Regions from separate parts of the Chromobacterium phragmitis genome, predicted to be linked through region 2. Evidence: riboswitches for the same ligand, from Rfam matches in the RefSeq annotation. Region 2 holds a riboswitch; the other holds the start of a gene.
The links. A riboswitch is a leader RNA that binds a small molecule or an ion and turns the genes downstream of it on or off. The one in region 2 is predicted to bind glycine.

Region 1: linked by a shared signal. The riboswitch ahead of gcvT (glycine cleavage system aminomethyltransferase GcvT) and the one ahead of DK842_RS17155 (trimeric intracellular cation channel family protein) in region 2 are both predicted to bind glycine.

Annotation. Positions count from the first base shown of each region.
Region 1 is NZ_CP029495.1:420,996-425,403, forward strand. It holds gene gcvP (aminomethyl-transferring glycine dehydrogenase) at 1-884, opposite strand, end outside; gene gcvH (glycine cleavage system protein GcvH) at 977-1,363, opposite strand; gene gcvT (glycine cleavage system aminomethyltransferase GcvT) at 1,428-2,516, opposite strand; glycine riboswitch at 2,557-2,655, opposite strand; glycine riboswitch at 2,670-2,759, opposite strand; gene DK842_RS02110 (glycosyl hydrolase family 18 protein) at 2,982-4,408, opposite strand, start outside.
Region 2 is NZ_CP029495.1:3,629,709-3,634,116, forward strand. It holds gene DK842_RS24285 (DUF2459 domain-containing protein) at 1-207, opposite strand, end outside; gene DK842_RS17145 (TIGR02117 family protein) at 125-628, opposite strand; gene DK842_RS23470 (restriction endonuclease) at 1,076-1,489, shown strand; gene DK842_RS17155 (trimeric intracellular cation channel family protein) at 1,547-2,161, opposite strand; glycine riboswitch at 2,304-2,401, opposite strand; glycine riboswitch at 2,406-2,491, opposite strand; gene DK842_RS17160 (DUF3141 domain-containing protein) at 2,557-4,408, opposite strand, start outside.

The DNA.
Region 1 (4,408 bases), 1.6 Mb from region 2:
CCCGGCGCCGAACGCTTCATCTCATCCTTGAACGCGAAGTAAGCCGCGTGCGGGCCGCCGAAACCCATGGGCACGCCGAAGCGCTGGGTGTTGCCCAGCGCGATGTCGGCGCCCATCTCGGCCGGCGACTTCAGCGCCACCAGCGCCATCACGTCGGCGGCGACGGCGACGACGCCGCCCTTGGCCTTGATCGCGGCGATGTGCGGCGTCAGGTCGATCAGATCGCCCGCCTCGCCCGGATACTGGAACAGCGCGCCGAAGTAGTCGCCGCTGCCGGCCTCTTCCGGATGGCCCGACACCAGCTCGAAGCCGAAGTACTTGGCGCGGGTCTTCATCACGTCCAGCGTCTGCGGCAGCACGCGGCTGTCGACGAAGAAGCTGACGGACTTGGACTTGGACACGCGTTTGGCCATCGCCATTGCTTCCGCGGCGGCGGTGGCTTCGTCCAGCAGCGAGGCGTTGGCCATTTCCAGGCCGGTCAGGTCTATCACCATCTGCTGGAAGTTCAGCAAGGCTTCCAGGCGGCCCTGGGCGATCTCGGCCTGGTACGGGGTATAGGCGGTGTACCAGCCCGGGTTCTCCAGCACATTGCGCAGGATGACGGCGGGCGTCAGCACCGGGGAGTAGCCCAGGCCGATGAAGGACTTGTTGACCACGTTCTTGGACGCTACCGCCTTCAGCGCGGCCAGCGCCTCGGCTTCCGGCTGCGGCGACGGCAGATCCAGCCGGCGATTCAGGCGGATGTCGGCCGGCAAGGTCTGGTCGACCAGCGCGTCGATGGACGGCGCGCCGACGGCGGCCAGCATTTCGGCGCGTTCGGCGTCGGACGGGCCGATGTGGCGGGCGATGAATTCGTGGCGATTGAAGAGTTCGGAGAGCGACATGCTTGGGACTTCCTTCTTTGCGGCGGCCTGCGCGAGGCCGCGCCGGGAAAAACAACGCCCCGGCGTCTGGCGACGGCGGGGCGGTCAGGCGATCAGGCGCCGATTTCCTTGGCGTAGGCGGCGGCGTCCATCAGCCCGTCAAGATCCGCGGCGTTGGCCGGCTTGATCTTGAAGAACCAGCCGTCGCCGTACGGCTCGTTATTGGCCAGATCCGGCGCGCTTTCCAGCTCGGCGTTCACTTCCAGCACTTCGCCGGCGATCGGACAGTAAACATCGGAAGCGGCCTTCACCGATTCCACCACGCCGGCCTGCTCATCCTTGGCCAGGGTCGCGCCCACTTTCGGCAGTTCGACGAAGACGATGTCGCCCAGCAGTTCCTGCGCGTGCGCGGTGATGCCCACGGTCACGGAGCCGTCGGCTTCCAGACGCAGCCACTCGTGGCTGTCGACATATTTCAGTTCGGCGGGAATGTTGCTCATCTTGAAGTTCTCCAGCTTTAGATCAGATCAATGGTGACGGCAGTCGCCCCGAGGCGTTGCCCGATTATTCGAAAACTTTCTTGCCGTTGCGCACGAAGGGCATCCTCACCACGCGCACGTCGGTCAGCGCGCCGCGCAGGTCCACCTGGGCCGAGGCGCCGGTAGCGGCCGGCACGCGGGCGATGGCGATGGAATGCTTCAGCGTCGGCGAGAAGGTGCCGCTGGTGATCACGCCTTCGCCCACGCCCTCCACCACCACCTTCAGGCCTTCGCGCAATACGCCGCGGCCTTCCAGCACCAGGCCCACCTGCTTCATCTTCACGCCGGCGGCCTTTTGCGCCTCCAGCGCCTCGCGGCCGTTGAACTTGCGCTCGGCCGGTTCCCAGGCGATGGTCCAGCCCATGCCGGCTTCCAGCGGCGACACGGTTTCGTCCATGTCGTGGCCGTACAGATTCATGCCGGCTTCCAGACGCAGCGTGTCGCGCGCGCCCAGGCCGATGGGCGATACGCCGGCATCTTGCAGTTGATTGAAGAAGGCGATGGCCTGATCGGCCGGAACCATGATTTCCAGCCCATCTTCGCCGGTGTAGCCGGTGCGGGCGTAGAACCACTCGCCCTGCGGCAGGCCCTGGAACACTTTGAGCGCGCGGATGGCGTCGGCCAGTTCCGGTCGGATGGAGCAAACCTTGTCTATGGCCTGGGGGCCCTGCACGGCCAGCATCGCCAGGTCGCGGCGCACGTTCAGCGCCACGTCGAAACCGGCCCTCTGGCTCTCCATCCAGGCCAGGTCTTTTTCGGTGGTGCCGGCGTTGACCACCATGCGGTAGCCATAGGAAGTGAGATAGACGATGAGGTCGTCGACGACGGTGCCTTCCGGCGTCAACATGCCGGAATACAGCGCCTTGCCCTCGAAGCCGAGCTTGGACACGTCGTTGGCGATCAGTTTTTGCAGCCAGGCTTTGGCGTCGGGTCCGGTGATGTCGACCACCGTCATGTGGGACACGTCGAACATGCCCGCGTCGGTGCGGACGATCTCATGCTCTTTCAGCTGGGAACCGTAATGAATGGGCATTTCCCAACCGGCGAAATCGACCATCTTGGCGCCGGCGGCGAGGTGGGCTTCATACAGCGGAGTACGTTTCGGGGCCGTCATGGCGCGGTTCCTTGCAGAATAGTGTGGATAGCCTCATCAACCACACCCCTCTGTCCCTGCACCTGAGATTTTCCGGCCGGATAAGCCGTTAGCCCCTTCGGTGGGCATCGCGCGGACGCCGCTCTCCAGATTGCGCGAACCGGCTGCCGCCGGCCCGATGATACAGTCCTTTTGCCTGAGCGATTGCGGGTGCGCTTGCGCCTTCGGCGGCGGCCCAAGGCCGCTCTCTCCTGTATGATCCGGCGATTATGGTGTCAATATCCGAGCCTTGGCAAGCCGAGTTTATTTCCAGATCAAAGCAATACGATAAATGTTTTTTTATGAAAAAAAACGCAAAAAATCATGTAATTTATTTTTCGAAAACCACCGGCATTTCCAAAAAAACAACGGCCGCCCACATGGATCAGGCAGCCACTGGAAGAGCGGGAGCGGCGTGTTCCGCCGCCCAACATCATAAAGCGCAGTTTAGCGCCGGGTAATGCTTTGCAACTCCCTGGGCTCGGTTTCGCCGATATTGCGGAAGGCCTCTTTAACCTTTTCTGCGCCGGTGATGCCCGAAAAATAGAACGGAGCCATATCCACCACTTGCTGCTGCACCCGGCAACCCAGGCCTTCGCGCGCAGCGTTGGTCAGCAAGCCGCTATCGCCATCGCCAGTCCAGACAAACATGCCGCCTAGGCCCTTGGAGCGGGCATACTCGGCCTTGGCCTTCACCGACCGCGGCGTATCCAGCGACATGAATACCTGGCTTTGGCTGTTATACAGGAAATCCGCGTCCGCCACCGTGTCGGTATACAGCTGAAAACCATTGCGGCCGGTCTGATTTTCGAAGTCCATGTACTGGTACAGCACATCCGGCCATTCGGTGGTGCCAGACTCGAAACTACCCACCGTGGTTTGATCCGGGTAGGGCTGATAACTGCCGCGCAACGGCGAAACGCCATCGATCCTGGCGCGTTGCGCGTTGCGGCTGTAGGCGGCATAGCCGAGGAAAATCTTTTTCGGCGCCACGCCCAGGCTCAGCAGGTAGTCCACAGCCTTCGTCGCGGAGTTCTGGCTGGCGTCGGAAGGATTGCCTCGCAAATTGGTGTGATGCGCCAGATGTTCGGCCCAAGGCGTGCCGAAAAAGTCGTAGCACATCACATTGAGGCCTTCCACCCCTGCCGCCAACAACGAAGGAATATCGGCCGCCGCCATCTTGGCCGGTTCGGCGTTGACCGCGATGCTCAAATGCATGGACGGCAAGTGCGCCTTGATTTCCCGGATCAGCGCCGCGAAATTGGGGGCGTCCTCTGGACCGAATTGATTACCCGGCGCGCCCGGCACGCCCGGATATTCCCAGTCGATGTCCAGATCGGTGAACATCGGGAAGGCATCGACAATGCGCTTCAGGCTAAGGGCAAGCACGGTGCGCAATGCCGGCTCCTTGGCGATGTGATGGAAGGCCTGGCTCATGGTCCAGCCGCCCAGGCTTAGCGATATCCGCAGATCCGGCTTGCTCCGCTTCAGCTTGACCAAGGCGCCGAGCAGGCCTTGCGCCCGGTCAGGGTGGAACATGGCAATCGCGTCGTTGCTCACCCAGCTGTTGAAACCGCAGTTGATATAAGACAGCACATCGCCCCAACTGTCGGTGAAAGTGGCCTTGCCGCGTTGATTCGGCAAGTCGGCCGGGCCGCTGGCGATGCCGAAATCGATGGCGGCTTTGTCTATCACCGGCTTCTTTTCCCCTTCGTCGCCGATGATGCCGGCGAAGCCGACCACGATCTTGTCGAATGGTCCCATGGCCTGCAGACGCATCGCATCGGTACCGCGCCCGCCGACCGAATAATTGACACTTGGATCGCCAGGGCCATTCCCATAGCGACTGTCGTATTGCGACCAGTCGGTATAGT
Region 2 (4,408 bases):
TTCGGCCAGCGCGTCGCGCGTCCACTGGTTGCAGGTGACGATGGGGTTATAGCGGCCATGGGCGGTGTAGAAGGCGTCGTTGTCGTAATAGTGGTAGCCCTTTTCTTGCAGGGCTTGGCCTTGGTCATCGAATGGCGCGCTGCGGCGGATGGATGAAGGCCACCAGTTTTTCGTACTGCTCCGGGCTGACCAGCACCCGCTTGGTATCCTTGCCCTCCTTGGGCTGGGGCAGGTACTCCACGTGCAGCACGCTCTGGTCGAAGGCCAAGGCCGATAGCGCCTTGCCCGCGCTGAGGTCTTTCCAACTCTGGATGGTCAGAAAAAACACCTTGCTGCCCCAGCTGATGGAAATGTACGGCGAGTGGGCGTAGCGCTCCGGTTTGGACAGTTGTCGAGGGGAAAAGGCGGTTGTCCAATCCGCCTGGGCGGTTTTCACTGGCATGACCAGGCTGGTGTGGACGCCGTTGCTGTCCAGATAGATGGGAATGCCAGCCTCGGGTTGTGCCCACTCGCGGTTGCTAGGCAATAGGCCCAGCGCCAGCGCGGCGAGCAGATAGCAGAGCGGCAGGGTGGGGATCAGCAGCAGTGAGCGAAGGACGAGTCGGAATATGGTGGTTGGCGTTCGCATGGGGGGGCGTGGATGGTTGATAGTTGGGATCTGGGCCGACTGTCTACATCGAATGACGTTTAGTTGTCAAATCATGCAAAAATCTTACGACTGGATTTGGGAATGAAATGCCGACTGTTTGGATATTGAAAGGCTATTTGTTTATATTGATTGCTGATTTTGATATGATTATGCTATTTGCGAAATATTATGCGAATCATAAGAAAAATCAGCGGACGCGCATTCCGCAGTCGTTCGCTTCATCTCCCCTGGCATACGCTGCTGTCGCTGGCGGCTTTGAGTTGGTTTGCCGGCAGGCAATACCTGCCTGTGGCTGCTGTTTCGGATATTCCTTCCGCTTTGGGGCTGTCGTTGCGATATGGCTTGCCCGGCGCGCTCGCGTCATGTTCGGTCATGGGGTTGGCGCGGCGGTTTCGACAGCGCGGCCGCGCTTCTGGCGAGCCCTCGTTGCGCAGACTGGCGGAGTTGTCCTGGCAGGATTTCGAGGCTCTGGTGGGCGTCATGTTCCGTCGCCAGGGCTATCGGGTGGAGGCGCGCGCGGGGAGCGGCGCGGATGGCGGCGTGGACCTGGAGCTGTTTCTGGGCGATGAGTGCCACTTGGTGCAGTGCAAGCGCTGGAATGCCCAGAAAGTGGGCGTGGCAGTGGTGAGAGAATTGTATGGAGTGATGCAGTCCCGCGGCGTGGAGCGTGGTTTCGTGGTGTGTAGCGGGGAGTTCACCGCGGTCGCCAAGGCGTTCGCGGCGGGCAAGGGCATCGTGTTGCTGCCGGGCAAGGCGGTGCTCGCCCGCCTGCGGGAGCAGGAGGCGGGCGGGGAGGCGCGCGGCTGCCCGTCTTGCGGCTGCGAGATAGCCAGGCGTTGACTGGCGGCATGGGAAGCGCCCCGCGAGACGGAGCGTTTCTCGTCTTGGGGCGGGCTGTCAGTGGTGATCGTGGCGGTAGGAGAACACTGGCAGCTGCCATTCGCGCCACAGCGCGGTCAGACGCAGGGCCAGGCCGAAGGCGAAGCTGGCGACCACGTTCCAGTCGTGCTGCAGGCCCAGGCGGTTCAGGCCCAGGTAGAGGATGGCCACCAGCAGCGACACGCTGGCGTACAGCTCGCGGCGGAACACGATGGGCACCCTGTTGCACAGCACGTCGCGCAGGATGCCGCCGGCGATGCCGGTGATCATGCCGGCCATCACGATGATGACCGGATGGTAGCCCATGCCCAGCGCCACGTCGCAACCGATGATGGTGAACGCCACCAGGCCCAGCGCGTCCAGTATCAGGAACAAGCGGTTCAGGTGGCGCATGTAGCGCGCGATCAGCACCGCGGCCAGGCCGCCGGCCACCACCAGCAGCACGTATTCCGGATGCTGGGTCCAGCCTATCGGGTAACGGCCGAGCACGATGTCGCGCACGGTTCCGCCGCCCAGCGCGGTGAGAAAGGCGATGACGGCTACGCCGAAAATGTCCATGTGGCGGCGGCCGGCCGCCAGCGCGCCGGTCATCGCTTCCGCGGTGATGGCGATCAGGTAGATCAAGGTCAGCATGATGAAATCTTGTGAGTGCGAAGCAAGAAAACGCCTGCGGTGGCGGGCGGACAGCGTGCGGGAATGAGGCGCGGATGGTGCGCGCGGCAATGCGGATGGATGGACAAGGCAAACTCCTGGACGGTTTCCGGGTTGGGTAACAGCCTCTCCCCTTGTCCTTTTACCTGAGAGTTGCGCGGCCTGCGGCCGCTTGCCCCTTCGGTGGGCCGCGCAGGGCGGCCTCTCTCCAATCGGCTTGAATCTATACTGCGCTGCGGTACGGGTGCCTGAGCGATTATGGGAGCTTGCGTCTTCGGCGGGGGCGCGGCCCCTCTCTCCCGCAGGAGTGGAATATTAGCTTTTGCTATTGGAATAGTCAATGCAGGAACCAGGCGCGCCCGGTTCCTGCGCATGACTCAGGCCTTGCCTTGCTTGTTGCCGACGTCCGCCAGCGTCGAAGCGCCCGGCGCCTGGCCATTGGCCTTCGCCGGCGCTTTACGGGCGGAGGCGGGCTTGGCCTTGGCTGCCGCGGGTTTGGCGCTCGAACGCGGGGACTTGGATGGCTGGTCCGGTTTGGCCGCCGGGGCTTTCGCCATCGCCGGTTTTTTGGCCGGGGCTGAGCGTTTGGCGGCAGGCTGGGCCGGCTTTTCCTCGGCCGCCGGTTTGGCTGGCGCGGCGGGCAGCGCGGAGCGTGAGGCCGCGTCGGCATCCAGTTCCAGCACCTTGGCCACTTCGTCCAGCCGCGCCTGATGTTCGGCTGGGATGGGGCCGTTCAGCGCGAGCAGGTCGCGCGCCAATAGCCAGGCCTGATGGCGGGGACGGGCGTCAGGCAGCAGCCGGGCCAGCCCGCGCAGCGCGCGCGGCGCATCCAACCGCACCAGGGCCACTTGGTGGCGCACGATGTCCTTCAGTTGCATCAGTGTCAGTGGGTATTCGTGGCGCACGTCGCGCATCACGCGGCGGATGGCGTTGAACGGCCGCTCGTCCACCACGCCTATGCCTATGCTGACATACAGCATCAGCCGCACGAAGCCGTCGGCCAGCGTGCCGTGCTCGAAGCTGGGGTCCAAGGCCTCGCGCTTGAGGCGCGCCAATTCGCGGGTTTCCCAGGTCAGCGATTGGCTGCGCGGTTCTCCCGCCGGCGGCACGCCGACCAGCGTCGCCAGCTGCGGCGATTCGTAGATGGCGCGGAACAGCTGCTCTTGCGCGGCGTCGCGGGAGTCGCGGTAGCGATCCAGCGATTGCCCGATCCAGCCGGATACGCGCTCCTGCCATTGCCACAGCGGATTGTCCTCGCTTACCGGGCGGCGCTGTTCGCGGACCTGGGCCGCCAGGCCAGGCAGCCACCACAGCCAGGGATTGCGCGGCGAAATCAGCGCGCGCTCGAAGCGGGCCGGATGCAGCTCGCGCAGCAGGCGGGCGCTGGCCTCGTTGCTGGCGGCGCGCAGCGCGGGCGAGACGAAGCGGTCGTAGACGCCCTGGTTGATTTCGGATACGCGCTTGACCACTTCGAACGCCCGCTCGTCTTCGCGGCCGTCATCCAGCGCCAGGATGTCCGATACGTCGCGCGCCTCGAAGCGGATGATGTAGCGGCCTTCGATGTACTCCTGGCCGGGCGCGTCGGGAGCGATATCCTCGATCACCGCCTCGTAGAGGCCGGGCGCCAGCACGTCGATCAGGTCCAGCGCGCTGGCGAATTCGCTGTGCTCCTTGTTGGCCACCCCGGCGGACACGAAGATGCCCAGATGGCCCACCTTGTTGTGCAGGCAGTAGACGATGGTTTGCTCGTTGTTGCGGATGTCCTCCACATTGTCGTAGAGGTCGGCGATCCAGTTCAGCGCTTGCTGCGGCGGGGTGATGTTGTCGCCCCAGGAGGCGAACACCATGATGGGCGAGCGGATGTTGCGCATGTCCACCCGCATTTTGCCATCGTGGCTGGCGATCTTGCCCTGCACCAGCTCGTTGCCGACGAACAGCTTCTGGCTGATCCACTCCATTTCCGCCTTGTTCAGCAGGTAATGGCCGCCCCACCAGCGCTCGAAGTCGAGATAGCGTTTGGGTTCGGTGTCCACTTTGGCGTAAAGGTTGTAGGCCTTCTTCCACAGCGTGTTGGCCGGGTCCAGTTTTTCGAAGTTTTCCACCAGGTGGGCGCCGTCGAAATGGCCGTTGCCCAGGTCTCCGGCCAGCGAGGCGGTCCAGGTGCCGCCGGTCAGGCCGCCGGCGTAGCGCATCGGGTTCTTGCCGCGCACGCCCGCCCAGTAGGACAGC